One region of the Parafrankia sp. FMc2 genome, then DNA from elsewhere that is predicted to be linked to it. Evidence: riboswitches for the same ligand, from Rfam matches in the RefSeq annotation. Region 1 holds a riboswitch; the other holds the start of a gene.
The links. Region 1 has a riboswitch for S-adenosylmethionine ahead of AB1460_RS23425 (aminotransferase class V-fold PLP-dependent enzyme). Riboswitches for the same ligand answer to the same signal wherever they lie in the genome.
Positions count from the first base shown of each region.

Region 2: it holds a riboswitch for S-adenosylmethionine, as region 1 does, so the genes downstream of both, thrC (threonine synthase) here and AB1460_RS23425 (aminotransferase class V-fold PLP-dependent enzyme) in region 1, are expected to answer to the same signal.

Region 1 covers NZ_JBFLUG010000079.1:1,801-17,004, forward strand. The annotation lists gene AB1460_RS23415 (hypothetical protein) at 1-1,143, opposite strand, end outside; gene AB1460_RS23420 (YnfA family protein) at 1,472-1,807, opposite strand; gene AB1460_RS23425 (aminotransferase class V-fold PLP-dependent enzyme) at 1,980-3,398, opposite strand; SAM riboswitch class IV at 3,559-3,674, opposite strand; gene AB1460_RS23430 (CocE/NonD family hydrolase) at 3,884-5,632, opposite strand; gene AB1460_RS23435 (SDR family NAD(P)-dependent oxidoreductase) at 6,049-6,864, opposite strand; partial or broken gene AB1460_RS23440 (dihydrodipicolinate reductase) at 7,235-7,360, shown strand; gene AB1460_RS23445 (hypothetical protein) at 7,388-7,714, opposite strand; gene AB1460_RS23450 (winged helix-turn-helix transcriptional regulator) at 7,782-8,168, opposite strand; gene AB1460_RS23455 (NAD(P)-dependent oxidoreductase) at 8,313-9,182, shown strand; gene AB1460_RS23460 (NAD(P)-dependent oxidoreductase) at 9,179-10,123, shown strand; gene AB1460_RS23465 (aldo/keto reductase) at 10,178-11,224, opposite strand; gene AB1460_RS23470 (TetR/AcrR family transcriptional regulator) at 11,296-11,832, shown strand; gene AB1460_RS23475 (TetR/AcrR family transcriptional regulator) at 11,992-12,675, opposite strand; gene AB1460_RS23480 (oxidoreductase) at 12,832-13,668, shown strand; partial or broken gene AB1460_RS23485 (alpha/beta hydrolase) at 13,898-14,476, shown strand; gene AB1460_RS23490 (SDR family oxidoreductase) at 14,553-15,204, opposite strand, start outside.
Region 2 covers NZ_JBFLUG010000044.1:8,286-23,489, forward strand. The annotation lists gene AB1460_RS17075 (HNH endonuclease signature motif containing protein) at 1-790, shown strand, start outside; gene thrC (threonine synthase) at 787-2,061, opposite strand; SAM riboswitch class I at 2,070-2,190, opposite strand; gene AB1460_RS17085 (HAD family hydrolase) at 2,339-3,145, shown strand; gene AB1460_RS17090 (alpha,alpha-trehalose-phosphate synthase (UDP-forming)) at 3,201-4,700, shown strand; gene otsB (trehalose-phosphatase) at 4,702-5,580, opposite strand; gene AB1460_RS17100 (LytR C-terminal domain-containing protein) at 5,628-6,260, opposite strand; gene AB1460_RS17105 (DUF3263 domain-containing protein) at 6,271-6,558, opposite strand; gene AB1460_RS17110 (RNHCP domain-containing protein) at 6,684-7,067, shown strand; gene AB1460_RS17115 (Glu/Leu/Phe/Val family dehydrogenase) at 7,012-8,268, opposite strand; partial or broken gene AB1460_RS38360 (glycosyltransferase 87 family protein) at 8,478-9,317, shown strand; gene mptB (polyprenol phosphomannose-dependent alpha 1,6 mannosyltransferase MptB) at 9,718-11,142, opposite strand; gene AB1460_RS17130 (hypothetical protein) at 11,246-11,428, shown strand; gene AB1460_RS17135 (hypothetical protein) at 11,406-13,106, shown strand; gene AB1460_RS17140 (NAD-binding protein) at 13,111-14,997, opposite strand; gene AB1460_RS17145 (PP2C family protein-serine/threonine phosphatase) at 15,014-15,204, opposite strand, start outside.

The DNA of each region.
Region 1 (15,204 bases):
TCCGCAGCCGACATCGGCGGAGAAATCACCGAGATCGAAGGTCACGAATCCGGCCCAGTCCCGCTCGGCGTCCTCTGTGGGCACCGCCGTTCCCGGCCTGCCCGCGTCTTCGGATCCCGCTGAGCCTGCACAGGCGGGCTGGATGCGCGCGGTATCCAGCTCCCGGACGAGCTGCCTGATCGTTGACTGTGTCAGGGGGTCGGAACGCCGGTACGCAATGCGCAGGAGCCGGCCATCGGGATCCATGCCCGCGTACGAGCGCAGGTCACGCTTGAGGAAGAAGAAGAGCAGCCGCTCCTCGGTGTCGCTGGGAAGCCAGCCCGCCTCCCGCATCACGGCACGCCCCGCCGGGCTCCTCCGTGCCCGTCGGCACAGGTAGTCCCGAGCGGCGCCCGGAGGCAGCCGCAACAGCAACCGCCGACACTCCTCGCCCAGGCCGGGCAGCGATCGGTCCTCGATACAGTCCAGCATGACGTCGACCGTCTGCCATTCGGTGACATCCAGGAGATCGAGCCGATTCCTGATGATCGCCACAGCGGGGTTCTCGCCGGTTGACCGAGGAAGGTTCGGGTTCCTCCTGATCGCCTCGAGAAGCACATCACCCGAGTCCGAGTAGCGCTTCTCCAGCCAGCACTGGACGAGCGCCTCGAGCAGCCCGGGATGATCGGTCGACGCGAAGACGACGGCGAGTTCCCGCGACCATCTCCTCCGCTCCGACAGCTCCTGGGCAAGGGCCCGACACGCACGCTCCGCCACCCTCACGTCGTGGCCGTCACCGCCCGTCCGGAGGTTTCTCGTCTCGTCCAGAAAAGCCACCACCCGAGGCTTCGGTCCATGGTGCCCAGCTGGCACGGAAGCCAGGAGATGACCGATGACGTACCTTCGGCCCGCCGTGGAGAACCAGCCGGACACCCATGCACCGATCAGCTCGGCGACGATGGCGGGATCGGCTTCGCATGCCTCTTCAAGGGCTGCGTGAGCCAGCGGCGCCGCCTTCCCGCGCGGCCGGGAGGCGACCGCGACCAGCTCCCGGAGCGAAGACCCGTCACTGTCCTCACCGAGGCGGGCGATCAGCCGGCGTGTCACCCGCCTGGCCCGCCACGAACCACACCACCAGCGCTCCTTCGGAACCTGCATGCTCATGATGCGACCATCCAATCCCCGAACACCCGCCACGATCAGGCGGGAATCCAATGGGGCGACTTTCCGCTCGCCTTCGAGAAATGTCAACGTCGCAGAAAATCGGGGTTCCACGGATTCAACAGAATGTCGGCGTCAGGCAACGACCGTATCGGGGACAACTATGTCGAGCAGCCGACAGGAACGGCCCCCGATCAGGCACGCGCCGGAATTCAATGGCCACGGGAGCATGTTCTCCGCGTGACTGCGGGAGTGCACGGTCCACGCGACAGCCGCCTCGTTTTCGACTCCCTGCTTCCGGCCGACGGCACAGGCCCGGTCGCAGTGGTGGTCAGCCGCCGCGCGGAGCGAACATGATGATCGCCATGCCGGCAAGGCACACCGCGGCGCCGACGACGTCCAGCCGGTCCGGGCGATAGCCGTCGGCGACCATCCCCCAGGCGATCGAGCCCGCGACGAAGACTCCCCCGTACGCGGCCAGGATGCGTCCGAACTCGCCGTCCGGCTGCAGCGTCGCCGCGAACCCGTACAGACCGAGCGCGATCACGCCGGCACCGACCCACAGCAGGCCACGATGCTCACGCACGCCCTGCCACACCAGCCACGCCCCCCCGATCTCGAACAGGGCGGCGACCGTGAAGAGCGCGAGGGAGCGGACGACAGTCACAGGCATGCTCCTTCGGCAGACGGCGGACGGTGCCGATCCCACGATGCCCGGACAGCCGGACGTCCAGCGCGGGCGGCACGGGCGGCACGGGCGGCACGGGCACCACGACGGTAACCATCCCGGCTGACGCCCGAAAGGGCAGTCGGGCGCGCTGCTCGCGCAGGGGCTCCGGTCAGGTGCCGCAGGGCGATGCGGCCAGACCGGGCGAGGCCGGGACGGAAGCCGCCCAGTCCGGGCGCAGGCGGTCGTCCGGGGTCGGCGCCCAGCCACCGGGGCCCAGGGCGTAACGCCAACGCGGCCCGGACGTCAGGAACAGGTCGAGGGCCTCGATGAGCCGGTCCACGTCCGCAACGGAAGAACCGACACCGACGCTGGCCCGCAACGCCCCGGCAGGCGCACCCAGCTGGTCGAGCAGCGGGTGCGCGCAGAACCGGCCGGCGCACAGGCTGATGCCGTGCTCGGCGGCGAGGTAGGCAGCGGCGAGGTCCGTCGCGGCACCCGCTGCGCGGTCCCCGGCGAACGTGAAGGTCACGACCCCGACCGGGGCGCCGACGCCGGTGTCGGGGGTGCCCGTGGCGGTGGTACCGGTACCGGAGATGCCCGTGGCGGCGGGCCAACGGGACAGGACGCGGAGGTCGGGCAGGCCGGCGAGACCCTGCACCAGCCTGTGTCGCAGCGCTTCGTCGTGCTCGACGAGAGCGTCCGCCGGCAGCGCCCCCAGCGCGCGGCAGGCGGCGGCGAGCGCGACCGCACCAGGCAGGTTCGGAGTGCCCGCCTCGTGCCGCGCGGGGGCGTCAGCCCAGGCCACCGAGGTCACGGTGACGTCCCGCACCGCACCCCCACCGGCCAGGTAGGGGGGCGCCGCGTCGAGCCAGTCACGCCGGCCGACAAGCGCCCCGGCACCGAACGGTGCGTAGAGCTTGTGGCCCGACAGCGCGAGGTAGTCCACGTCGAGGCCGGCCAGGTCGATCCGGCGGTGCGGAGCCAGCTGGGCCGCGTCCACGAACAGCCGGGCCCCCGCGGCATGGGCAAGTGCGGCGAGGCGGGCGAGCGGGAGCCGCTCCCCGGTCACGTTGGAGGCTCCCGTCACCGCCAGCAGCGCGGTCGGCTCGGCGCGCAGCTCGGTGGCGAGCGCGTCGAGGGTCTCCTCCGGAGTCGGGCGGGCGGCCACCACCCGGCGCCGCACCGCAGACCACGGCAGCAGGTTCGCGTGATGTTCCAGGTCCAGGACCACCACCCGGGCGGCCCGACCGGCCGCATGCCCCACGCAGTGCGCGAGCAGGTTCACCGCGTCGGTGGTGTTGCGGGTGAACACCACGGCGTCGTCGCGCCGGGCACCCAGGAAACGTCCGACCTCCGCCCGCGCGCCTTCATACACGGCGGTGCACACCTGCGAGCCGAAGCCGGCGCCGCGGTGCACACTCGCCGAGTACGGCAACAGCTGCGCGACCTGTTCCGCGACGGTGACGAGGCTCGGGGCGCTCGCCGCGTAGTCGAGGTTGGTGTGGCGGGCCCGTCCCCCGCCGACCAGCGGCACCTCCAGGTCGCCTCCGACGACGGGCAGCAACGCCTCCCGCCCCGGGCCCGACAGGTGCGGAGCAGGGGGCGGGGCTGACGATCCCGACAGGATGGGCCGGTCTGATGGGTTTCGGCGAGCGAGCGGGACGGTGATCCCGGAAGTGGCCTGATCCAGCGCAGGCTGAACAGAGGGCACGGCCGTGGCTCCTTCGGGTCCATCGGACCCCGGCGAGGGTCCGCACTTGCCGAGCCGGACACCCCGACACGGCCTGGTCACAACCGGGGGCACCCCGCCGCGGAGGAGGGTTGCCGGCCAGCAAGCCCGGACTTGACGCTGGCACTCTTGACCTGGTCGAACACGTGCGCGACGCGCTTACAACGAAAGCGCGCAGCGGCACCTACAGTCACCGTCGGCGACGCAGATGCGCGAACACTATACCTCTCTCGCCGCGCTTTCCCTACCAGAACCATCGAGAAAGCGGGACGGACGCTGCACCTGCCGGCCCGCACGCCTGCAGTGATCAGGCGTGCGGGCCGGCAGATCTCTGTCCGGCCGGGTCAGGCCGTTGGTGCTGTGGTTGTCGGAATCGACGCGGACGGCGTCGCGGACGGCGTCGCGGACGGCGTCGCGGACGGCGTCGCGGACGGCGTCGCGGACGGCGTCGCGGACGGCGTCGCGGACGGCGTCGCGGACGGCGTCGCGGACGGCGTCGCGGACGGCGTCGCGGAGGCCGGGGGGATGGTCGGCAGCCGCAGGACGGATCCTTCCGCGCCGGTGACGATGGTGACGTCGACCGGCGTGGCGTTCGGTGTCAGCGCGTTGGCCGCGCCCCCCGAGATCCGGACGGCGACGCGGTGGCCGGCGGCGAACTGGTAGTGGTTCGCACGGATTCCGATCTCGAACGTCGTGACCGCGCCGACCGCCACCGGAGTCGGCGACGTGTGCGACTCCCGGTGACTCGCCCGGAGGAACCCGTCATTCACCAGCGTGGTCGTCCCGTCCGCGGCCACGTCGAGGAGTTCCACATAAAGATTCGCGTCGCTACCTGACAGCGAGGCGCGTAGGCGCAGTGTCGGATGACCGAAGATGGCCCTCGGCTCGGTCAACGGCGCAGTCCGGAAGGTGACCGAGCCCCCGGGAGCCGTGGGGTCGGCCGGCTGGTGAAAGGTCGGCGACCCGGCGGATTCCGCCGGAGCGGATGACGCACCGCCCGCACCCGCACCCGCACCTGAACCCGTGCCCTGGCCGGTGCCCTGTTCCGACAGAGTGCCCTCGCCGGTGAGAGAAAGGGTTCGGGTGCCCACGGTGTTGCGGGGGCTGTAGTTCACGATCTCGCGCCAGCCGGCACCACCGGCGTCGGGCCGCTCATAGCTGACAAATATCGGCCTGGGCGGAATGGGGACGGCGGGCAGCTTCTTCACCCAGTGGTCGAACCAGGCGAGCAGCAGGCCGGGGGCGAGACCCGTCGGGTCGCAGAGCCCGGTGCAACCGGGGAAGGCGATCGGCGAGCGGTGCGGCCACGGGCCGTAGACAGCCCAGGTGCGGTCGAGGGCGCCTTCGATGTTGGCCAGAGCGCCGGAACGGAAGTAGCCGTCGATCCAACCTCCCATGGCGAGTACAGGCACCTTGATCCGGTCATACCTGCCGGCGAAGGACCGGCTCTGCCAGTAGTCGTCGAAGGTCGGATGCTGGCGGTTGGTGGCGTACTCGGCGGCGGCGTCGATGCGGCCCTGGCTCAGGAACTGGGCGGTGGGCGGCCAGTTGTCGATCGCGCCGTTCTCGGTGGTCTTGATGCCGCCGGGGTAGATCACGTCGTCGTAGAGGCTGGCCGGCGACTGGAGCGGAGCGACGGCCACCAGGTGCGGCGCCTGCTCGATGGCCGCGCCGTAGCTTGTCTGGCCGCCGTAGCTCTCCCCGAACATGCCGATCCGACCGTCGGAGAACGGCTGGACCGCCAGCCACTCGACCAGGTCGCGGGCGTCCTTCTGATCCTGCGCCGACCCCGCGTTCTGCCAGGTGCCCCCGGACCTGCCGGTGCCGCGGACGTTGCAGATCAGGGTGTTGTAACCCCGGGTCACGAAGTACTCCGCCTCGCCCTCATAGGAGGTTCGAAGCTCCGCGTAGGGCGTGAACTCGACCACCAGACCGGGGAACTTCCCCTCGGCAGGTGCGCCGTTCGTCGCCGGCCGCAGCAGCGAGCAGTCGAGCGCGGTGCCGTCCGTGACAGACACCGACACGGTGGAGCGCGTCGACGCGAAGGTCGCCTCCCGGGTGTAACCCCACCAGGCCCGGGTGGTGCTCGACAAGGGCGCGGACATGACCCCGGGTACTGCGCCCGGGCCCTCGCCGCCGCCCGAGGGTAAGCAGCCCGCCAATGCCATCACCATGGCGGCTGTGACCGCCAGAACGGCCCCGGTGCGCCCGGCCGCCCGGGATCGTCGTACGCCTCGCCGACGTTTCCTAGGCATCCGTTTCCTTTTCTGCTATAACCGCCCCCGCCCGCTCAGATCGCAGCACTGAACTCAATCCAGTTCCCTCATCTGACACCTCATGCCCGATTGTCATGATCAGGCGAGAGCATAGGACTGCCGAGCAGGCCGGACAATCACCCGATGGTGCCTCCACCGGGCGCCATCACCAACGCGCCGAACCCAGTCGATGGCCTTTTTCTCGCGGCGCGAGGCCTCTGTCCGGCGAGGCACCGAGGCCTCGGACGGCGCCCTCAGGCGATCTGGGTGCCACCGTCGACGGACAGGACCTGGCCCGTGATGAACGCCGCGGCGTCAGAGGCGAGAAAGACGGCCGCGGCGCCGATCTCGGCGGGGAAGGCGAACTGGCGTTGCAGCAGAGTCCTGCGGCCGATCGAGTGCATCTCGTCGCCGCGGGTCGCGGCGAGTCGCGCGAAGACGCCGTCCGGGTGCCAACGGCTACCTGTGCTGACCTCTTCGCCGGGATTCTGCGGAGGTGTGCCGTAGGGCGCGATCGCGTTCACGGTGATGCCCTGCCTGCCGACCTCCTTGGCGAGGACCTTGGTGAACGCATGCACCGCACCCTTCATCGCCGAGTAGACCGCCAGCAGGGGGTCGCCGACAATTCCAGATGTCGATCCGATATTGATGATCCGCCCGCCCTCCTTCGCGATCATCCCGGGAAGCACAGCATGGGTGCAGTTCAGGGTGCTCGTGATGTTCACGGCGATGTCCTGCTCCCACGTCGCCGGATCCGAGTCGACGAACGCATCCAGGTCAACGTTGCCACCGACGTTGTTCACCAGCACATCCACCGTGCCGAAGCGTCCCTGCACCGCGGCGACCATGCCCCCGACCTGGCCGCGGTCGGTGACATCGGCAGCGTGCCAGAGCACATCCGCGGCGCCCTGCTCCCGCAGCTGTTCGCAGACGCGCCGGCCCTGCGCCTCATCCCGACCGACGACGACCACGACTGCCCCCTCGGCCGCGAACGCGAGGGCGATCGCCCTGCCGATGTTGGCGTTGCCACCGGTGACGACCACGGTGCGACCAGCCAGTCCGGTCTCCATCCTGGTTCTCCTGTCAGCTGGTCGGAGGGTCGGCGAGGACCCTTCGTGCCGCGGCCTCGACGCAGGCCGTCGGAAGCATCGAAGCGCCGAGGACGCCGAAGACCCCGTGCGGTTCGTCAGGGCTGCGATGGTGACCCAGTCTCTCCTCGAACACGTGCCTCGGGCCAGCGGCCTCCGCGCACCCGCGGAGCGAGCCCGACGCCAGCTGTCCAGGGCCGCGCCTCCGCCGCCCATCCCGGCCTGTGTGGCTCCGCAGACTTTCGGTCTCCGACCGAGGGGAACAGGAACGACAGTCACCAACCAGCCGCTACGGATCGTGCGACGGACGGCGGGAAACGTGGCATGCGAGTCCCTCAGAACCATCAGCGCGATGGGCTCGATGATCACCGCTCTGCCGGTGGTCAACGCCATTCCCGCGGTGGTGGCCGCCCGGCCGGGCATCGTCACGTACGCCGATCTGCCGACCGTCGCCTCCCGGCTGACCGTCAGGAACTGACGGTGTTCGGGCGACCTCAGCGATGTTCTACGGCTGGGAGAGGTCGATCGTCGCGGGAAAGGGGGCCGACACCGTGACCACGCCAGCGTGGACGTCGCCATCCCGGTAGATCCTGGTGGCCGGATCGAGGACGTGGGTGTGGACGAGCGGGACACCGCCGGCGGGCTGCTCCATCCGCCAGTAGTACGTGATGCCGGCCCTCGCGTACTCGCCGGCCTTCACGAACCGGTCGGTGGACTCGGAGCCTGGCGAGACGATGTCGGCCACGATCTCGATGCCCGCGCACTGCTCCTCGGACCACGAGTCGTACTGCGCGGCCGTGATCTGCTCATGCATCCAGGCGGGAGCGATCATCTCCACGGCGATGACGAACCTCCTCAGCCGACACGACCGGTCCGGTCCCTACCACCCAGCGGCACGCTCACGCCTGTGACGGCCTGATCGTCGGGCCCGCGGACCTGGGTGCGCCCTCGACGGCAAGGCGTTCGCAGCGTCGTTTCCCCCACTCCCCCAGCGAGCGAAGGGCGTCGTTGAGTGACGTGCCGTGCTCGGTGAGGGAGTACTCGACCCGGGGCGGGACCTCGCGATACACCTCGCGGTGGACCAGGCCGTCCTCCTCCATCTCGCGCAGCTGCTGGACAAGCATTTTCTCGCTGACGCCAGGAAGGCCGCGACGCAGTTCGCCGAACCGCCGGGTTCCGTGGTTGTTCAGCTCCCAGAGGATCAGCGACTTCCATTTCCCTGACACCACGTCCATACCCGCATCGATGCCGCAGACGTAGGGACCGCGCCGCGCACTCGTCACCATCAGAACCTCCACCTCGCCCCAGCTGGACACTGACCTCCAGGTAAGTACTGAACAAAATAGTAGGTACTTGCCGGTGTGAAGGGTTCACAGGGAGGGTCGGTACGGCACGCCAGCCAGACCGCCGAACAGAGCGAGGGACAATCCATGACGACCCGCACGACCTTCCTGGGCCTCGGCGAGATGGGCAGCGCGCTCGCCGCCGCCGCTCTCGACGCCGGCCGACCCTCCGTGGTGTGGAACCGCACGCCGGGCAGGGCAGCGGCACTCGGCGAGCGCGGCGCCGTCGTCGCCCGGACCGTGGACAGCGCGATCACCGGCGATGGGCCGATCATCCTGTGCCTGCTCGACCATCAGTCCGTGCACGCTGTGATCGATCCGGTCGCCGCCAGCCTGGCCGGACGCACCATGATCAATCTGACGACGACGACACCGGGCCAGGCCCGCGAGCTCGCGGCCTGGGCGACAGAGCACGGCGTCACCTACCTGAACGGCGCGATCATGGCCGTACCCGAGATGATCTGCCACCCCGGCGCGGTGATCTTCTACAGCGGTGCCGAGGCCGCCTTCGAGGAGAACCGGAAACTGCTCGATCTGTGGGGGCAGAGCGACTACTTCGGGACCGACCCCGGTATGGCCTCGCTCCGCGACATGGCGATGCTCGTCGGGATGTACACGATGTTCGCCGGCTTCCTGCACGGTGCGGCGATGGTCGGCACCGCGGGGGTGTCGGCTGCCGAGTTCGCCCGACGCCAGACCCCTTTCCTCGCCGCCATGACCGGTCAGCTGGCCGGTCTCGCCGCCACGGTGGACGCCGGGGACTACGCCGGGGCGGGCCAGCAGAGCCTCGAGTTCACCGAAGCCGCACTGGCCTCGCTGGTGACGGCCAGCCTCGAAGCGGGCGTCCAGGTCGATGTGCTGCGGCCCGTCCACGACATCGTTCGCCGCCAGATCGCTGCCGGACACGGTCGGGCGGGCACCGCCCGCATCGTCGAAGAGCTCAGGAACACCCGATGAGCGGCGAGGGCGTCCTGCCCCCTGTGACGGTCATCGGCCTTGGCCCGATGGGCCGGGCGATGGCCGCGTCCCTGCTGCGGTCCGGCCATCCGGTGACGGTGTGGAACCGCACCGCGCGGCGGGCCGACGACCTCGTCGCCGGCGGCGCCACGCTCGCACCCACCCCGGCGGCTGCGGTCGCCTCCAGTGAGCTGACCATCCTCAGCCTCACCGACTACCAGGCGATGTACGACATCCTCGGCCCGGTCGCCGAGAGTCCGGGGCGCTCCGGTGTTCCTGACGGCTCCGGTGTTCCTCGCGGCTCCGGTGCACTTGACGGCAGGGTCCTGGTCAATCTCAGCTCGGATACACCCGACGCCTCCCGGCGCGCGGCGGCCTGGGCAGCCGGACACGGCGCGACCTTCGTGACCGGAGGCGTGATGGTGCCCGCGCCCGCGGTGGGCGGCCCCGGGGCATATGTGTTCTACAGCGGGCCGCGCGCGGTGTTCGACGTCCACGAACCGATGCTCGGGCTGATCGGCGAGCCCAGGTACCTCGGGGAGGACCCGGGGCTGGCCCAGCTCTTCTACCAGGCGCACCTCGACGTCTTCCTCACCGCGCTGTCGAGCCTGCTCCACGCGACCGCGCTCGTCACCGCCGCCGGGGTCCCGGCCGCCGACTTCCTGCCCGGTGCGCTGACCACCCTCACCGCCATCCCGGCGATGATCGGAGACGGAGCGGACCTCGCCCGACGTCTGGAGGCCGGCGAGCACCCCGGCGACCTCAGCACAGCACAGATGATGGGCGCGACAGCAGACCACATCGTGTGGACGAGCGAGCGGGCGGGCATCGACACACAGCTACCGAGAGCCGTCAAGGCACACTACGACAGAGCCATCGCCGCCGGTCGCGGCACCGAGAACTGGACCGTTCTCTACGAGACGCTCAGAGCTGGCGACTGAACGACGACCAGAACCGCGGTCCTCGCCGAGATCACCACGTGTGTTGACCACCTTTCAGATCACGGGGAGGTGCGGGGGCCGCAGCAGGGTGCGGTCGCCGTCGAAGCCGTGGCTCAGAGCTGCCGCGACGTCCTCGTGCGGCGTGCCCAGCCGGACCGCGCTGATCTCGTCAAGACGTCGACAGTGCTGTTCGCCGAGTTCCAGCTCGAGGGAGCGCAGGTACTGCTCGAGATGGGACAGCGTGCGAGGCCCGACGATCGGGATCAGCGCGGTCCGGGCCGCCAGGGCCCGTCGACGCAGCCAGGCCAGCGAGACCTGGACCGCGGTGCTGCCGATCTCGTCGGCGACAGCCAACACCTCGTCGACGACGGCACGCTGTGCAGCGGTGCGCTCGACGGCGTCGCCGCGGACGCTCAGCCGGCCTTTCCCACCCTGCCGGTACTTGCCGCTGAGCAGACCTCCGGCCAGCGGCGAGTACAGCAGAACTCCCAGGCCATGGGCCTGCACCATCGGTAGCAGTTCACGCTCGGCGGAGCGTTCGGCCAGGCTGTACTCGGTCTGGATGCCGACCAGCGGGGCGAGCCCGCGCAGGTCCGCCCGGACCGCGGCGCCGGCGACCCGCCAGGCCGGAAAGTTGGACAGTCCACCGTGCCGGATCTTCCCAGCGCGGCTCAGGTCGTCGAACCCCGCCAGGATCTCGTCGATCGGGGTGGTCCCGTCGGGAAAGTGCGGCATGAAGACGTCGACATAGTCCGTGTTCAGTCGACGCAGGCTGGCCTCCAGGGACCGAATCATGGTCTTGCGGCTGTTGCCGGTCGTGCCAGGGCGGGGCTGGTCCTGCCTCGTCCCGCCGTACTTGGTGATCACGACGAAGTCGTCCCGGCGACTGCCGAGCAGCTCGCCGAGCACGGTCTCGGACTGCCCGTCCTGGTAGAGGTTGGACGTGTCGAACGTCGTGCCGCCGGCGGCGGCGAAGGCGTCGAAGATCTGACGCGAGCCGTCCCGGCCGGCGCCGGTGTCGGCCGTGCCGAAGTTCGCGGTCCCGAGCGCGTACTCCGACACCCGCAGGCCGGTGTGCCGTCCGAAGGTCTGGTAGCGCACGAGGGCTCCTGGGGATGCGTCGCGAGGTAGGCTTCCCGCACCGTACCAAGTAAAACGAGGGGTCGTTCTTTATGCCGAGAGTAGGGCAGGCGCACCTCGACGCCCGGCGGCAACAGATTCTGGATGCCGCCCGCACCCGCTTCGCCAGCCACGGTTTCGCCCGGACCTCGATGGCCGACGTCGTCGCGGAGTCAGGGCTCTCCACCGGGGCGATCTACCGGTACTTCACCAGCAAGGACGAGATCGTCATCGCTGTCTGCGAGCAGGCGGGCACTTCCCTGCCGAAGGTGCTGACCATCGAGGCTGTGCGTAGTTTTCTTGAGCATGTGAGAACGTTGGCGCGGGAGACGGGCCATGCTCGGCTGGTAGCCCAGATCTATGCCGAGGCGGCGGTGTCCCCAGCGCTCGCAGCGATCGTCCAGCGGCAACTCCTCACGATGCGCACGGCGGTCGCCGAGCTGTTGGCTGACCGTCAACCCGACGATGCCCGGCGAATCGCCGAGGCCTTCGTGGCCCTGTGCAGCAGTTACAGTCAGCAACTGGCCGTCCGTGGCGATCTGGACCCCGAGCCCTTCGCCTCCGCACTCATGGCGATCGTCAGGGGATAACCGAGGGCCCCGACCTGGGCAGGACCCCGACCTGGGCAGGCCTGTGACCTGGGCAGGACCGTGAGCCGGACCCGCAGGGTGACCCAGCCTTCGAGGCCGGCCGCGCGTTCGAACGCCGCTGCCGTTGCGTCGCGGGAACAGCTGCCGTGTGGTGCGCGGCTACCCCGCGATGTCGCTCTGCGCGGCCAAGCCGAGGAGGACTGTCCTGATGGCGGCGTCGAGGGACTCGCGGAACGGCGGATTCATGAAGGCCAGGGCCGGCTCGACCTGATAGGCGGCAACCAGGGCCGGCGCGGGATGGCCGCGGGTCCACAACGCGCCGACGAGAGCGATGAGCAGACCGGCCGCCTGCGCCGATCGCGGCTCGTCGAGCTCGGGAACGAGACGGCGGAGCAGGGCGGCGAGCCCGACCATGCTGTCCCGCGCCCCCCGCTTGTACCGAAGCGCCACGTCCGTGGAGACGTTCCGTTCCAGGACGGCGGCCTGGGCGCTGAGGAGTTCACACAGCTTCGGATGGGCATCGAACGACGCGGCGAGCCCGGCCGCCAGCTCACCGGCCCGAACGGACACCGGAGCCGACGGGTCGACCGTCGGCGGGAGCTTCCCGGTGATCTCGACCAGAAACCCGGCGGCGGCGTCGGCCAGCAGGTCGAGCAGGACCGCCTCGCGCGACTCGAAGTAGCGCAGGACGTTGGACTTCGCCAGCCCCACGCGGCGGCTGAGCTCGTTGAGGCTCATCGCCGACACCGGCATCTCGTCGAGCATCGCGGCCGCCGTCCTGAGGATGCCCTCACGGCGTTCCGTGCGCTGTACCTCGCTCCTCGCGCGCTGGAAGCCTGCCATGCCTTCCAGCTTAGAAGACCGTCGGTCTCTTGACTACAGACCGTCGGTCTTTTATGTTCCAAGAGACCGCCGGTCTGTTCTGTGTCCTGACCTCCGCCCCGACGTCCGACCCCGGCGGCCGGCCGCTCCTCCGTCCCCCCGTTGGAAGGAACTGTCATGGCTCGCAAGGTCGCCCTGGTCACCGGCGCCTCCTCAGGCATCGGTGACGCCACCGCCCGTCGCCTTCACGAGGCCGGCTTCGTCGTGTACGGCGCCGCCCGGCGCGTCGACCGGATGGCGGAGCTCGCCGCCGCAGGCGTGCGTACCATCGCCCTCGACGTCACCGACGAAGCCTCCACCCAGCAGGCTGTCACCGAGATCCTCGCGGCCGAGGGCCGCGTCGACGTGCTCGTCAACAATGCCGGCTACGGCTCGTACGGCGCGGTGGAGGACGTCCCGATGTCCGAGGCCCGCGCCCAGTTCGACGTGAACCTCTTCGGGCTCGCGCAACTCACGCGGACGGTCCTGCCGACCATGCGCGCCCAGGGCAGCGGCACCATCATCAACATCAGCTCGATGGGCGGTCGGTTCGCCACTCCCCTGGGCGCCTGGTACCACGCCAGCAAGTTCGCCGTCGAAGGTCTCAGCGACGCGATGCGCCTGGAGCTGAGGCGGTTCGGCATCGACGTCGTCCTCGTCGAGCCCGGCCTGATCCGAACGGAGTGGGGCGCCATCGCCGCCGACAAGCTCCGTGCCACCTCGGGACACGGCCCCTACGCAGAGCAGGCCGGCGCCATGGCCACATCATTGGAGAACGGCTCACGACCCGACGCGCGGCGGACCTCGCCGCCCACCGTCATCGCCGACGCCGTGGCGAAGGCCGCGACCGCCCGCCGCCCCCGCACCCGGTACACCGCCGGCTACGGCGCCCGTCCGCTCATCCTGCTCAGCAAGGTCCTGCCGGACCGCGTCTTCGACGCCTTCATCACGCGCACCACTGGTTCAGCAGCCTGACGATGGCCCCAGCGCCAGTTCGCCAGGCGCGGAACCGACTGCCCGCAGAATTCGTGGCCTGGCAGGCCTCGTCCACAGACTCACGTCCCGGCGATGTGGTTGTCGCGGTGGCGCCTCGGGTGGGTAGGGAACATCCGGAAGTCGCACTCCCGGACATCACGGCGCTGGCCGTGGAACCCGGCGCGTTCCGTCGCCCGGCGCCCCGCTCGGGCACGGTATCGAAAGGAGAGCGGACGCCGCCTACCAGGGTGCCAGCGAAGGCGAGCCCCGTAGCGTGGACAAGCCCTTCTACCGCACCGACGACGTGCACGGCATGGCCGACTTCATCGCCGGCTACCCGGGGGTGGACGTCGAGCGTCTGGGCGCGCTGGGCATCTGCGGCGGCGGCGGGTACACGTTGAAGGCAGCGCAGACCGACAAGCGGTTCCGCTCCGTCGCCACGGTGAGCATGTTCAACTCCGGCCGGGTCCGCCGCAACGGGTTGCAGGACTCGCAGCTGGACACCGTCCAGGACCGGCTGCGGCAGGCGTCCGCGGCCCGTGCCCAGGAAGCGGCCGGCGGGGAGGTGCGCTACGCCGGGGATGCGGACCTCACCGATGAGCAGATCGCGGCCCAGCCGCTTCTGATGATTGCCGGAAGCAAGGCCGACACCCGCTACATGAGCGAGGACGCGCTTCCCAAAGCCACCGGCACCAGGGACAGGGAGCTTTTCCTCATCGACGGCGCCCGGCACATCGAGACCTACTGGGTCGACGAGTACGTCAACGCCGCCGTCGAAAAGCTCACCGCGTTCTTCGCCCGCACCGTCCAGCCGGATTCCCGCACAGGAAAGGGCCCCGCGTGTATGACATGCGGGGCGCTTTCCTGCCGAGGCTCGGTCGCGTTCAGAACCGGCCGCGGAACGCGTCCAGCTCGGCGACGACCGCGGCCGGCTCCTGGTCGAGAGGCATGTTGTCGCGGTCGAGGACGCCGTCCAGCGCGGCGGCCGGGTCGGGTTGCAGTGCGGTGAACAGTGGGGCCAGATCGGACTGCGCCGCGCCCTGCTCGGCGACCAGCTCGAAGGTCCTGCGGTCCGCGGCGTCGGAGGTCAGCGACGCGACGAGGACGTGGGCGATCTGGGCGCGGGAGACGACCCCGTCGGACGGGGCGCCGGCCCAGCGGGTGTCACCCTGCACCATCACCAGGCGGTGCTGGTCGGGCTCGTTGTAGTCGAACCAGCCGGGACGGACGATCGTGTACGGCAGCCCGCTGGCACGCACGAGCCGTTCGCCGCGGCGTTTCCAGTCGTGGCCGGGCGTGTGCTTGGTGACCCCGATCGTGGTCATCAGCGCGATCCGCGCCGGAACATCCAGAACGCTCAGCACGTTGTGGACCGCGCCGTAATCCACCAGCTGCGCCGCGCGGGCGTCGCCGTGGCTGCCGTGGGTGAACACGATGCCGGTAACGCCCGCGACAGCCTCGCGCAACGTGCCCGGGTCGGTCAGGTCACCGACGACGAGCTGCGCGCCTTCGGGGAACCGACCCGCCCGCGCCCGA
Region 2 (15,204 bases), on a different contig from region 1:
ACCGGAGGAGGGCGCCCAGCTGATCACCGCCATGGAGGCCGCCCGCCAGAGTCCTGTCGGCAGCGCGGCCGAACCCACCGCCGAACGTGACGCCGAGGCCCTGGCCGCACTCGCCGAAGCCTTCCTGCACCACGCCGCGCCGGGCCTGGTCGAGCCCACCCACACGCTCACCGTGCACGTGAAGGCCAGCGACCTGCTGACACAGCCCACCGGCCGGGAGGACCCCACCGAGGCGACGGGATGGGTGGACAACCGTCCGCAGATCACCCTTCCTCGCGCCGTGCTGCAACGCCTCGGGTGCGACGGCATGATCCGCACCCTGCTCACCGACCAGAAAGGCAACCCGCTGCGCCTCGGCCGTCGCCGCAGACTGCCCACCCGCCGGCTACGCGCGGCCGTCCAGGCCCGCGACCACGGCACCTGCCAGTACCCCGGCTGCACCCACACACGCTGGCTGCACATCCACCACCTCACCCCGTGGGCCGAAGGTGGCCGCACCGACCTGCACGGCCTCACCCTCGTCTGCAGCGCACATCACCGCTACATCCATGACGAAGGTGTCACGCTTCGGCGGAACTCCCACGGAACGATCACAGCGGATCTTCCTGATCGGCGCACCCTGGTCCCCGCGCCATCCATCGACTCCGGGCGGCATCCCGCGACCGCCCTTGCGCGCGGGACAGAGCACATCTCGCCGGGCGCGATCGTCACCCGCGAGGGGGGTCCGCTGAACCTCGACGAATCGCTCTACGTCCTTCTCCAGCCCCGGACGTGCGGGGCTGGCTGCTAGTCACCCAGCCCCGCGGCTTCGAAGGCGGCAAGGGAAGGGGGAATCGTCGCGGTCGGGCCGCCGGTGGGCACGAGGGGGTCGAGGGTCTTGAGACCGTCGCCGGTGTTGTAGATGACGGTCTCGACATCAGGGTCGAGGCGCCCCTCGTCCAACAGGCGGCGCAGGCAGGCGACAGTGACGCCACCCGCGGTCTCGCCGAAGATTCCCTCGGTGCGGGCCAGCAGGCGGATGCCGTCGACGATCTGCTCGTCGGTGACGTCGGTAATGGCCCCGCCGGTGCGGCGGGCCACATCGAGGGCGTACGGGCCGTCTGCCGGGTTGCCGATCGACAGCGACTTGGCGATCGTCGAGGGCTTCACCGGAGCGACCGTGTCGACACCCCGCGCGAACGCGGACGCCACCGGGTTGCAGCCGGCGGCCTGGGCGCCGAAAACCTTGTACGGGGTGGGCTCGACGAGGCCGAGCCGGCCGAGCTCCCCGAAGGCCTTGTCGACCTTGGTGAGCAGCGAACCGGAGGCGATCGGGATCACGACCTGGCCGGGGAGCCGCCAGCCGAGCTGCTCGGCCACCTCGTAGCCGAGGGTCTTCGAACCCTCCGCGTAGAACGGCCGGACGTTGACGTTCACGAAGGCCCACTCGTACTCGCCGGCGAGCTCGCTGCACAGGCGGTTCACGTCGTCGTAGTTGCCCTTGATGGCGACCAGGGCGCCGCCGTAGACGGCGGTCGACACGGTCTTGCCGGCCTCCAGGTCGTGCGGGACGAGCACGACGGACCGCAGCCCGGCGGACGCCGCGTGCGCGGCGACGGACTGGGCGAGGTTGCCGGTCGAGGCACAGGCGACGGTGGTGAACCCCAGCTCGCGGGCGGCGGTCAGCGCCACCGAGACGACTCGGTCCTTGAACGAGTGGGTCGGGTTCGCGCTGTCGTCCTTCACCCACAGGGTGCGCATCCCCAGCGCGGCGGCGAGGCGCGGCGCGGGGCGCAGCGGCGTCCAGCCGGCGTCGAGGGAGACCCGCCGCTCCGCGACGTGCCCGGCGGGCAGCAGGCCCACGTAACGCCACAGGTTGCGCGGCCCGGCCTCGATCGACTCCCGGGTGACCGTACGCAGCCGGTCCTCGTCGTAGGCGATCTCGAGGGGGGCGAAACACTCGATGCAGACATGGGTGGGGGACAGCGGGTAGGTGGCTCCGCAGTGCCGACAGGAGAGCGAAACGGCAGGATTTGCGGCTTCCGCGCTCGGGAGAGAGGCGCGCTCGGGCGCGAGAGTCATGCGGGAACTCCTCATCTTTCCCGGGCGCCGGCGTGCGCCCCGGGTCGGAATTAGCACCTGCCGCGCAGGGATGCGTCGGTGGTTGCCGGGGCTTCGCTGGGCCGTTCCCTCTGCCCCTCTGGATGAGCCAGATGAAGTTGTCTGTCCGTACTGTAGTCCGCGTGTGGGCGGACGTGCACCGTAGTTTCTCCGGTCGGATCGCTGTCACGTACCTGTCTGTCGCATGCTGTTGCCTATAGGCCTGTGACCCGTCCGACCACCGCAGGGAGACCGTAGCGTGACAGTACGTGTCGTCTACACCGATCTTGACGGAACGATGGTCGGTCCGCGCGGCTGCTTCTTCCGAGCGGAAGGGGGCCCGACGACCCTCGAGCCGGCCCGCGCGCTCGTGGAGCTGCTTGACGCGGGCATCGCGCTCGTCCTGGTCTCGGGCCGGACCAGGCCGCAGCTGGTGGAGGCCGCCGGCATCTTCGGTGCGGACGGGTTCATCGGTGAGATGGGCGCGATCATCGGCTGGAACGGCGAACGCCTGATCGAGAGCGAGATCCTGCGCGGCGCGATGCCGGAGTCGTACGAGCAGGTGCCCGAGAGCCTGCTCGACGAGCTGATCGGGCTGCATCCGGGCCGGCTGGAGCTGCACACACCGTGGCACGCCGGCCGCGAGATCGACGTCATGCTCCGTGGCCGGATCGATGTCGCCGAGGTCGACGCCTGGCTCGCTGAGACGGGCTTCGGGTGGCTGAGCATGCGTGACAACGGTCTCATCTCGCCAGCCAACATGCCTGATCTCGGCGTGGTCCCGCACGTGTACCACCTGGTGCCGGACGGGGTCAGCAAGGGCGAGGCCGTGGCCTACGACCTCAAGCGGCGCGGGCTCGACCCGAACGAGGCGATCGCCATCGGCGACTCGGCCAGCGACCTGGAGATGGCCCGCTCGGTGGGCCGGATGCACCTGGTGGCCAACGCGATCCGCCATCCGGAGATCGCGGCGCTGCTCACCGCGCACACCAACGCGGTCGTGGAAGCCGGCTCGGTCGGACTCGGCTGGGCGAGCGCCGTGCGCGCCGCCATCGCCGCTCCCTGACCGGATGACGCCACAGCACGGCACTCGATGGCCTACGCTCCGCTGTGTGCGTCACATGCCGGGCATCGGGGAGCTCGCGGCGCCGGGGGGTGAGCGTTCGCCCCAGGCGGAACTGCTGGTCGCGTCGAACCGGGGCCCGGTGTCCTTCGCCATCGGGGACGACGGCGAGCTGCTTGCGCGGCGCGGCGGCGGTGGGCTGGTCAGCGGCCTCGCCCAGGTCGTGCAGGACACCCCGGACGGCGACGGCGAGCTGCTGTGGGTCTGCACGGCGCTCAGCGAGGCCGACCGGAGGGCCGCCCGCTCGGCGCCGGGCGGGCGCCTCGACCAGGTCGGTTTCGACACCGGCGGTGCCTCGGTGAAGATGCTCGACCTGGACCGGGTGCTGTTCGACCGTGCCTACAACGCGGTCGCGAACCGCACACTCTGGTTCGTCCTGCACCTGCTGCACTCGCCGTCGGTGGAACCGAGTTTCGGCGCGTCGTTCCGGCGGGACTGGGCCGCCTACGAGCACTACAACAGCGCCTTCGCCGAGGCGCTCGCGGAGCAGGCCGCTCCGGGGGCGTGCGTGCTCGTGCAGGACTACCACCTGACACTGGTGCCGGCCCTGCTGCGCCAGATCCGGCCGGATCTGCGCATCGCGCACTTCAGCCACACCCCGTGGTCGCCGCCGGAGTACTTCCGGATGCTGCCGGACAGCGTCGCCGCCGCCATCCTGCAGGGCATGCTCGGCGCCGACCGTCTCGGCTTCCTCGCCCCCGCCTGGGCGGCGGCGTTCCGGGACTGCTGTGCGGAGATCCTCGGCGCCCAGATCGAGGGTGACACCGTCTCGGCCGGCGGCCGTTCGGTGCGGACGAGTCTGTACCCACTCGGCGTGGACGCCCCCGAGCTGCGGGACCGCGCCTCCCACCCGGACGTCCGCGCCCGCGCGGCCGAGCTGCGGGAACTGGCGGGGGACTGCCGCCTGGTGGTCCGGGTCGATCGCACCGAGCTGTCGAAGAACATCGTCCGCGGGCTGGACGCCTACCGCGAGTTCCTGCGCGCGCACCCCGAGTGGCACGGGCGGGTCATGCACCTCGTGTGCGCCTACCCGTCCCGGCACGACCTGCCGGAGTACCGCGAGTACACGGCGGCCGTGCAGCGGCTCGCCGCCGAGATCGAGGACGAGTTCGGCACGGACACCTGGCTTCCGGTCCACCTGGAGATCAGCGACGACTTCCCGCGGTCACTGGCCGCCATGACCCTGGCCGACGTGCTGGTGGTGAACCCGATCCGGGACGGGATGAACCTGGTCGCCAAGGAGGGGATGGTCGTCTCGGCCGAGGGTGCCGTGCTCGTCCTCTCCCGGGAGGCAGGTGCCTGCTCGGAGATGGCCGCCGACGCCCTCGTGGTGAACCCGTACGACGTCACCGCCACCGCGGACGCGATGTACGCGGGGCTGACGATGCCCCCGGCCGAGCGGCGCGCCCGGGCCGGGCGGCTCGCCACCGTCGCCGGTGCGCTGCCGCCCAGCGCCTGGTTCGGCGCACAGCTCGCGGAGATCCGCTCGGGTCCCTAGATCAGGCTCCGATGCGGTCGGCCAGGACCTCGAGCAGCGTGACCATGCCGGCGGGCCCGCCGACCACCAGGTCGGCGCGGGAACGCAGCACATCCGGCACCTCGGGGCTGTCACTGCACACGGTGATCCCGCCGATGCCGCCGGCCCGCAGCTCGTCGACGGCCTCGAAGGCCGGGAGGTCGCCGAGGTCGTCGCCGGCCACCAGCACCGAGCGGGCGTGGCGCTGCGCGACCAGTGCGCGCAGCGCCCCGCCCTTGTCATGCCCCGGTGGGCGCAGCTCCAGGACCCGCTTGCCGGGTGCCGCCTCCAGCCCGTGTTCCTGCGCGAGCCGGCTGAGGGCGGGGGTGAGTGCGGCAAGTGCCGCGTCCGGGTCGGCGGTGCGCCGCACGTGCACGACCAGGGCGTGCCGTTTGTCCTCGACGGACGTCCCGGCGGGGGCGTCGAGCAGGGCCTGGGCCAGTGCGCCGCGCAGGGCGGTGACCCCGGGCAGTGGCTCGGGGCTGACGGTCTGCCCGGTCTGGGCGTCCCACCGTTGCAGGCCGTACTGGCCCAGGACGAGCAGCCGGTCCAGGTCGGTGAACCGCTTGGCCTCGGTGAGTTCGAGGACGGCCTCCACCGGCCGGCCGGTGATGATCGCCAGGGTGCCGACCCGGCGGGCGATCCGGCGCAGCGCCGCCATGGCACCGGGCGCGGGGACAGCGTCACCGGGCCGGGAGACGATCGGCGCGAGGGTGCCGTCGTAGTCGAGGGCGACCAGAGCCTTCTCCGGGGCCGTGAGGAGCGCGGCCAGGCCCGCGCCGCCGGCAGGGGTGCGCGGGGTCGGAGTGGGCTCGACGGTGGCGGGAGAGCCGGCGCGGGCGGGTGGCGAGGGTTCGGTCACGGTCCCTTCCCCGGTCACGTGAGGGGTGAGTGGCTGGTGGGCTGCCGTCAGGGCTGGTCGCCGGCCGGGAAGTCCCGGGTGATGACCAGGATGAGCGTGTCCGTCTCGATGATCCTCGTTTCCTCGCGGGGAACCATGCGCTCGACCCCGGGAACGGTCTCCAGCAGGGTGCGGGCGGCGTCGGCGTCCTCGGGATCGTAGAAGACGGTCGACACGGGAACGTTGTACCTGGACAGGTAGTTTCCGACCCGTTCGACCCGGAAGCCGGCCGCCTCCACCCGGTCGGCGGCGTCGTCCGCGAGGCCCGCCACCCGGGAGTTGTTCAGCACGACGACGGGGGCGAAGACCCGCGGAGCCGCCGGCGGAGGGGCAGCGGTCGGCGGTTCCGCCGGAGCGGACTGCGGCATGGGCGTCGGCGGCGGCGTCGGGACGGCGGTCGGCGTCGGGGACCGCGTCGGGCTCCCCGACGGGGTCTGCGGCGGCGTCGACGGCCGTGACGGGGTGCCCACGGCGGGCGCGGCCGAGGCGGCTTCGTCCGGGTCGGAGTCGGGTGGGCCGTTGAACAGGTTCACCAGCAGGATGCCGGCCAGTACGGCCAGCACGGCTACGGCGGTGGCAGCCGCCATGCGCAGGCGGTCACCTTCGCGGTGCCGGAAGGTGTCGTGGGAGCCACTGGGCACGGGGCTCTCCTCAGGCGTCGTCGGGACCGTCGTGGCCGGGTTCGTCGGCGCCGTCCAGGGGGCCTGAGCGGGCGCGCCGGCGTTCGTCACGCAGCCGCTGCAGCCGGCGGACGAGCATCGGGTCCGTGGCCAGCGCAGCTGGTGAGTCGATCAGAACGTGCAGGAGCTGGTAGTAACGGGTCGACGACAGGCCGAACTCGGCGCGGATGGCGGCGTCCTTGGCTCCCGGGTGCTGCCAGCGCAGCTTCTCGAAGGCCAGCACCCGGGCGTCCCGCTCGCTCAGGCCCTCCGCGTCCACGCGCCCACTATTTCACCCCGTGGGTCCGACATCCCCGTTCGTCCCGCGGACACACCCGGCGCGTCGGTCACGTACACCCGAAAGTCCGTACACCCGAAAGTCCGTGGGCCCCATACCGTTGACGGGTGCAGCCGCCTGATGACGTCTCCGGCCGGCGGTTCGCCCGCACGCCCGAGAACTTCGCCTGCCTCGTCTGCGGACGCGCGGTCCGCGGCAACGGCTACACCAACCACTGTCCGTCCTGTCTGTGGTCACGCCATGTGGACGTCCACCCGGGCGACCGCGCGGCGGCCTGCCAGGGGCTGATGCGGCCGGTGGCGGTGGAGCTGCGGGCCCGGGAGACCGTTCTGACCCACCACTGCGAGAGCTGCGGCCATCAGCGGCGCAACCGGACGTCACCGGCCGACGACGAGGACGCCCTGTTCGCGCTGGCCGCCCGGGTGGCGGGGGAGTTCAGGGATAGAGGCCCCGGGTCCGATGCGCCTCGGCGACGCGGGCGACGCCGATGATGTGCGCGGCGGTACGCAGGCTGACCCGCCGCTCCCGGGCCAGCGCCGAGACCTCCCGGTACGCGCGCTGCATCAGCTCGCGCAGCCGGTCGTTCACCTGGTCCTCGGACCAGAAGTAGGCCTGGATGTCCTGTACCCACTCGAAGTAGGAGACCGCGACCCCGCCGCCGTTGGCGAGGATGTCCGGCACGATCACGGTGCCGTTGCCGGCCAGGACCTTGTCCGCCTCCGCCGTCACCGGGCCGTTCGCGCCCTCGACGATCAGCGGTGCCTGCACCCGGTCCGCGTTCCCGGAGTTGATCACACCCTCCATGGCGGCGGGGACCAGCATGTCCACGTCCAGTTCGAGCAGCTCGGTGTTGGTGATCGTGTCGGTGCCCGGGTAGCCGACGACCGTGTCGCCCCCGCGGGCGACGTGGCGGATCAGCGCGGTCGGGTTCAGCCCGGCCCGGTTGTGGACACCCCCCTTGACGTCGGACACCGCGACAAGCTGGCAGCCGGCGTCGTGCAGGTACTGGGCGGCGAGCGCGCCGACCTTGCCGAACCCCTGGACGGCGACCGTTGTCTCCCGCGGGTCCTTGTTCAGTTCGCGGAGCGCGGCGAAGGCGGCGAGCTGGACGCCCCGGCTGGTCGCACCGGCCCGGCCCGCGGAGCCGCCGATCGACAGTGGCTTGCCGGTGACCACGCCAGGCGCGGTGTGACCGGTGTGCGTGGAGTAGGTGTCCATGATCCAGGCCATGGTCTGCTCGTCGGTGCCGACGTCCGGCGCGGGGATGTCCTTGTCCGGGCCGATCAGCGGCACCAGCTCGGCGGCGTAGCGGCGGGTCATCCGCTCCCGCTCCTGCCGGGAGAGCAGGCCGGGCTCGACCGCGATGCCGCCCTTGGCTCCGCCGTAGGGAATCCCCATCAGCGCGCACTTCCAGGTCATCCACATGGCGAGGGCCTTGACCTCGTCCAGGTCGCAGGCCGGGTGGTAGCGCAGGCCGCCCTTGGCCGGCCCGCGGGCGAGGTTGTGCTGGACCCGGTAGCCGGACAGCACAAGGAGCTGGCCGTCGTCGCGCAGCAGGGGGACGGAGACGGTGATCGATCTGCGCGGGGTCCGCAGCAGATCGTGCATGCCGTCGTCCAGGCCCAGGTGCTGGGCGGCATCGGCGAGCTGCACGCACGCCGTGTCCCAGGCGGAACCGGTCCCGAGGATCACAGAACACCTCCGCGGCGCGTGGGCCACCCGGCACGCGCGGAACGCGCCGTCGGGCTCCGCGCTCACGGCGCCGGTCACGCCGTGGAGTGGCTCGTGGCTGTCGGGAAGCTAAAGGGAGTGGTGACGCTAGGTGGCGAAGCGTACTCGCATAGCTATGACTTTCCCATGCCGGTGCCACGGTCGTCGCCATGGCCGGTACTTTCCGAGGGATGCGCCGAGCACGGGACGGTTACGGGGACAGGCCGCTGCTTGCCGGGTGGATCCTGAGTCGCGCCCTGCTGCTCCTCCTCGCGGTGCACGGCCAGGTGTTCGGGGCGCAGCAGAGCGTGCGCGGCGACCTGGATCTCTACCGGGCCTGGGGCCGCATCCTTGTCCATGACGGGGCCGTCCCCGGCGACGAGAAGTGGCAGTACCCGCCGGGTGCCGCGGTCCTGCTCGCGCTCCCCGGAGCGCCGCGCGAGTGGCTCGGTGTCCCCTACGAGGTCTCGTTCCTCCTGCTGATCCTCGCGGTCGACGCGGCCGTGACCTGGGCACTCGCCCGCCGCTCCCACCGCGCGGCGCGCTACTGGCTGCTCACCACGCTGGCCCTCGGGCCGGTCACGGTGGCCCGCTTCGATCTGGTGCCGGCCGCTGCCGCCCTCGCGGCCGTGCTGGCGCTCGACGCCCGCCCCGGCCGTTTCGGCGGCTGGGTGGCGCTGGGCGCGGCCGTCAAGGTGTGGCCCGGTCTGTTGCTCGTCGCGCTCGGCCGGGGTGGGCTGGCGGGCCGGAACGGCAATGTCCTGGCACGGGGCGGGCGGATCGCGGCCGGGGCGGCCGTGGTGGTGGCGGGCCTGGGCGTGACCCTCGCGCTCGCCGGGTGGTGGCGGGGCGCCCTCGGGTTTCTCGACGCCCAGAGCGCACGGGGCCTGCAGATCGAGGCGGTGCCGGCCACACCGTTCGTGGTGGCCCGGATGTTCGGGGCCGGGGAGGCGCCGGCGTACTCCCACGGGTCGCTGCAGTTCGGCGGAACCGCCGCCCGTGCTGTCGCGACCGCCTGCTCGGTGGTCGAGATGATCCTTGTCCTGGCCGCGGTGCTGTTCTGGTGGGCGCGGCGGCCCGGACCGGACGCCGGGCAGCCCGCCGCCGCTGACACCGCCGGCCGGGGCCTGGCGCTGGTAATGATCATTTCTGTCACCTCCCGCGTACTCAGCCCGCAGTACCTGATCTGGATGCTCGTCCTGGTCGCGGCCCGCATCGCCCTCACCCCTGACGGTTCCGCGGAACCGACCCGGCGGGTCCGGGCGGTCCGGCCGGTCCGCCTGGACGGACGCGGCCCGTCGATGGACCCGGCGGTGCTGCTCGCCGTCGCCGCCGTGCTGACGCAGGTCGTCTATCCCTGGCGGTACAACGACGTGGTTCAGGGCCGGGTCGTCGGCAGCCTGCTGCTGCTTGCGCGCAACGTCCTGCTGGTCATCGTCGCCTGGTACGCGCTCCGGACCAGCGTGGCCAGCCCGCCGCTGCCAGCGCCATCCCGCCCAGCAGTACCGCGACCACGACGACCGGCAGCGGCCCGGCTCGCCCGAGCAGCCGCCAGGTGGCGGCGAGCGGGGACAGCGTGGCGGCGCACAGCCACACCGACGTGACGACGACCAGCCAGACCACGGGTCCGGTGCGGTGCGGCGGCGGCTCCGCCCGGTCGAACTCGAGCGCGACAAGCACGGCCAGGAACGGCACGCTCAGTGCGAGATACCACGGATAGACCACCGGGGATCCCAGCACGACGGCCATGCCTCCGTATCCCAGGACGGCCAGGCCGTCGCGCGGACGGGGGCGCGGCCAGGTCCGCAGCGCGAGCCAGACGACGATCAGGCCGGCCAGAGCCAGCGTCAGGGCGCGGGTCGCGTCGAGCACCGTGCCGTCGGCGACGTCCAGCCCGACCAGTCCCGCCAGCGCGGCCAGCCCGGTCGCGAGCATCGACGCCGGGGCAACGCCGGTCTCCAGCGTGCCGGAGGTGGCGAGGGCGCTGATCCAGGTCGGTCCGAATCCGCCCGCGGCCATGGCGGCCAGCAGTGCCGCGGAACCGGCGATCAGGTCGGTGCCGAGAGCCGCCGCTGCCGCGCGGAGGTGCCGGACGCGCTGGGCGTCCCGCAGGTGGACGAGGAGCAACCAGCCGGCGCCGAGAAAGGCGGTGGCCTTGACGCTGCCGGCCAGGCACGCGAGGACCATGGCCAGTGCCGCCAGGCCGAGTGCCCGGCCGGTGTCCGTCGTGGCCCGCCTCGCCTGATCGGCCACCAGCGCCCCGGCGAGCAGGGCGGCGGCGAGGGCGTCCAGGTGGGAGCCCCCGATCAGATGGATGATCACGAACGGGTTGGCGGCGAGGAGTACGAGCACCACCGCGAGGCGGCTGCCCGAGCCGGGTGCCGGGCACTGGGCGCGCAGCAGGCGCAGCGCGAGCAGGACGAGAGCGACGGTCGACAGCACCGCGACGACACGCAGCACCACGATCGCCCCGGCCGGGCCGGTGCCGAAGAGGTCGCCGAGGGCGGCGGCCAGCCGCTCGGCGCCGACGCCCAGCCCGCCGTAGGGGGCGTGGGTCTCACGCCAGCGCGGATCAACGGCGGCGACGAAGATCTCCCCGGTCGGGCCGCGGGCGAGCAGGTCGCTGACGCCGTGGGTGGCCGGATCCAGTCCGTGTCGGGCGAGTTCGCCCTGCGCGGCGTAGGCATAGACGTCCCGGCTGAACAGCGGCGGTCCCAGCGCGAACGGGGTTGCCCACGCGAGGGCGGCGATGACGGCCGCGCGCGGGGGGAGCGTGTGGCGGAGCGCCCGGGCCAGGAGAAGCAGCCAGCTCAGGCACAGAAGGATCACAGCCACGGCCGCTGTGGCCGCAAGCACGCCCCTGTCGGTGTCCGAAGGCGGCGTGGATGGGAGAATTCCCCACCAGGATGACGGGTCGCTCGCCTGGGGGTCCCGGGGGCCGAGCCGAGCCTCGCCGATCATGGCGGCGCTTGCGGCGATCGTGCCGGTTGCGATCAGCCATGACGTCCCACGCCCAGGCGGCGTGTCCGTGCCGGTCCGCGCACCCGCGGCGCCCGCGGTGAAGATGTCGACTGTCGTGGCGCCGGACGGGCCGGCCGCGGAGGGCGGGGAGGTGACGGGTGGGTCTGCTCGCGACGCCTGATCCGCCGCTCGGAACCACCGTCGGCGAGAACGGCCGTCGCCGAGACTCACTCCCGCAGACCTCCTGCCTCGCCGTTGGTCCTCGGCGCCGCAGTCGGGTGGCCGAGGGCGCCGCCGCCCTGGGAACCGCGGTCGTGCGCCGGCCCTGGCTGCTCACCGCGGTGCTGTGCCTGATCTCGGTGTGCCTCGGCGTCACCGGCCCGGACACTCCTGCCCAGGAGTATCGGGTCTGGCTCTTCGAGCATGGCGGCGCGGTCCTGTGGGACGACGGTTGGTACGGCGGCCACACCATACCCGGCTACAGTGTGCTCTTTCCCCCGCTGGGCGCCCTGCTCGGCGTCCAGACCGTCGGCGCGCTCGCCTGCATCGCGTCGACGGTCGTCGTGACCCGGCTGCTGCGCGGGCCCGGTGCCCGGCGCGGTCACGATCTGGCGCTCGTCTGGTTCGCGGTCGCGACGGTGGCGAACCTCGTCGTCGGCCGCATGCCGTTCGCGCTCGGGATGGCGTTCGGCGCGCTGGCGCTGCTGGGCGCGCGTGAGCGGCGGGTGCGGCTGGTGTGGGTGGGGGCGGTGCTGTCATCCCTCGCGTCGCCGCTTGCCGCCGGATTCGTCCTCATGGTGGGGCTCGCGCTGCTCGGGACGCTGCCGCGGCGGGTGCTGGTCGGGTTCCTCGGAGCCAGCGCGGGGATCGCGGTGGCGCTCGCCTTCCCGGAGGAGGGCTATCAGCCCTTCCCGGCGGTCACCTTCCTCTCCCTGCTGACGCTGATCGGGGTGGGGCTCGTCCTGGTTCCCCGGGAGCAGCGGGCGGTCCGCAACGGCCTGCTGCTGTGGGCGGCGTCGGCGATCGTCTTCTTCTTCGTCCCGACACAGGTCGGAGGCAACATCACCCGCCCGGCGACGATGCTCGCCGGGCCGGCGGCGGCGGTCTTCCTGGCCAGCCGGCCGCGCGCGCTCGCGCTCGCCTCGATCCCCCTGATCGCCTGGCAGATCGGTCCCGTCCACGGGGCGCTGGTGACCCACGGCGACCCGTCCGCCTCGCCCGACTACTACACGGAGCTTCTCGACTACCTGGACAACGACAGTCCGGTCCCGGGGGGGCGGGTCGAGATCCCGTTCACCCGGTCGCACTGGGAGGCCCGCTACGTCCCGCCGCGGGTTCCCATGACCCGTGGCTGGCTGCGCCAGCTCGACAGCAAGTACAACGCCCTGTTCTACGACGGGACGCTGTCGGCGGCGACCTACCACGAATGGCTGCTCGCCCGCGGCGTCACGTATGTCGCCCTGCCGAACGTCGAGCTCGACCCGGCCGGTGTCGCGGAGGCCGAGCTGCTGCGGTCCGGGCTGCCCTACCTGGAGCTCGCCTGGCGCAACGCCGACTGGATGGTGTGGCTGGTCCGGGATTCTTCCGGCCTCGTCCACGGGCCGGCGACCCTCACCGAGCTGGACGTCAGCTCGGTCGCGGTGTCGTTCGCGAACCCCGGCGTCGCCACCGTCCTGGTGCACTACACGCCGTACTGGCAGATCACCGAAGGTGATGCCTGCGTGTTCCGGGCAGCGGGTGGGTGGACGGGCATCCTCACCCAGTCCAGTGGCGCGGTACGGCTGTCGGCTCGCCTCTCGGTGGACGGCCTGACCCGCGCCAGCGCCCTCGACTGCCCCGCCGACCAGCGCCTGCACTGATGGCTCAGGCGACGGGGTCCGGCGGCCGCGGGGTCATCCGCACGATGCCCAGCCCGGCGGCGGCCAGGACGGCGGGCATGTTGAGCACGACCGCCTCACTGCGCAACCGGTCGTCACGGGAGAGGTTCTCCCAGTCGACGAGCGAGGGGTGGCGCGGGTCCGAGCCCTCCAGCTCCAGCGGCCCGTACCGCACTCCGCGGCTCTCCCGCTCCCGCCACCAGCGCAGATGCTCCTCCCGCGCCAGCTGGTCCACCTCGTCCGCGGTGAAGGAGAACTCCGGATCGTGCTCGCCGAGCGGCACCAGCATCCAGTTCCGCCGCCGCAGGACGTCGCTGTAGCCGATCGCCTGCGCCCGGTTCGACGCCTGGAGGTCGTGGTCCAGCTCCTCCCACGGGCGCAGGCTGCGCCGGCTGCCCATCGCCGCGCCGCCGGCCCGCTCCTTCGCCAGGTACTTCTCGTGGATGATCTGGGCGAACCGCTCGATGAGGTCGTTCGCGCCGGGGTCGAGCGGCAGTGCCTGATCGTTCACAGCGAAGAAACGGAGCCCGCCCTGGACGCTGTCCAGCAGCCCGCTGTCATCCAGCGGCAGCGGGTTCTCGTCGACGGGCGGGTTGCGGGAACCGAAGACGTCCTCGAAGCTGCGCTGGCGGCCGGTGCGCACGACGATCCTGGTCCGGCGCTCGCCAAGGCCGGTGGCGCCGACCGCGCGCAGCACCTCCAGGCCGCGCAGCAGGGCCTCCTCCTCGTCGCGGTGACACACGTAGACGAACTCCGGCGGCTCGCCCGGGCCGTCCTGGGCAAGGATCAGCCCGGTGGGCAGCTCCCCGGACGCACTGTCGTGGGCCAGCAGCTCGACCCGTGCCAGCGCCGGCTCGCGGGAGCGCATCGCGGCGGCGTGCCCGGAGGCGTCCCGCCCCGACACCACGATGCGCAGCAGGGGGTCGCCGGGGGCGCTGGAATCCCGCCAGCGCCGGGCGAGCTCCATCACGAGCGCCAGGCCCAGGCCGGACATCCCCAGCACGACCAGGTGCGGTGGCCGTGCGGGCAGATCAGGCGCCCGGTTGGGCCGGGCCCAGGCCGGTGCATTGCTGTTGAGCAGGGAATGCGCGCCGAGCACCTCGATCGCGAAGAAGTCGAGCCGGAAGCCGGGGTCGTTCTCCAGCCCGATCCGGCGGGCCCGCAGGTGCGGCAGCAGTGACAGGTCGCCGACCTGTGCCAGGCAGCGCAGGGGGTTGTCCACCCGGGCGTCCGCGGTGCGGCGGTACCGGGTACGCCCGGCCCGCACCACCCCCCGGGCGGTGAGGGTCACCGCCAGGTTGGACGCCGTGTCGCCCAGACAGCTGTAGACGACGTCGGCGCGCGCGATCCCGGCGCCCTGCAGAACGATCCGCTCCACCGGGTCACCGTTGATCCGCAGCAGATTGGGGGGCCGCTCGGCGTCCGGGTACTCCTGCCCGGCGTCCTGGGCGACCAGCACCACGCGGTTGCTGCCGACCAGCTTGTCGACCAGTGCGGACGCGGTCGGCCCACTGCCGCAGACGACGACGTGCCGGCGTGCGTGCCGGGCCCGGAACCGCTCGAACCGGTGGGCGAACAGGGTGCTCACAGCGTCGGCGACACCGACCGCGGTCGCCAGCGGAGCGAGGAAGCGGGCCACCTCCAGGGCGGGCGGGAACTGCCCGCCGCCCTCGAACATCGTCCCGTCCGCGAGGAACAGGGTGGAGGCGAAGAAGACCACGTTGGCCCAGGTGAAGGTCTCCGGCGTCGCCGCGAAGTGCTGATAGGTGCCGATCAGGCTCAGCGCCATCGCGATCAGCCCGAGGACCCCGAACAGCCCGAGCAGGTGCCGGCGCAGCCACCGGCCTGTCCGGCCGACCAGCCCGCCGGTCACCCCGGCCAACGAGCTGTCACCGCGCGGCGGGCTCGGAGACCACGTCAGCGACCACGATCGTGGTGTCATCACGCGCGCCGGCCAGCAGCGCGGCCTCCACGAGAGCGTCGGCGGCCCGCTCCGGCGGCTCGGCACCGAGCTCGGTCATCAGCCCGAGCAGCTGCTCCGGGGTCATCACCTTGGTGATGCCGTCGCTGGCCAGGATGA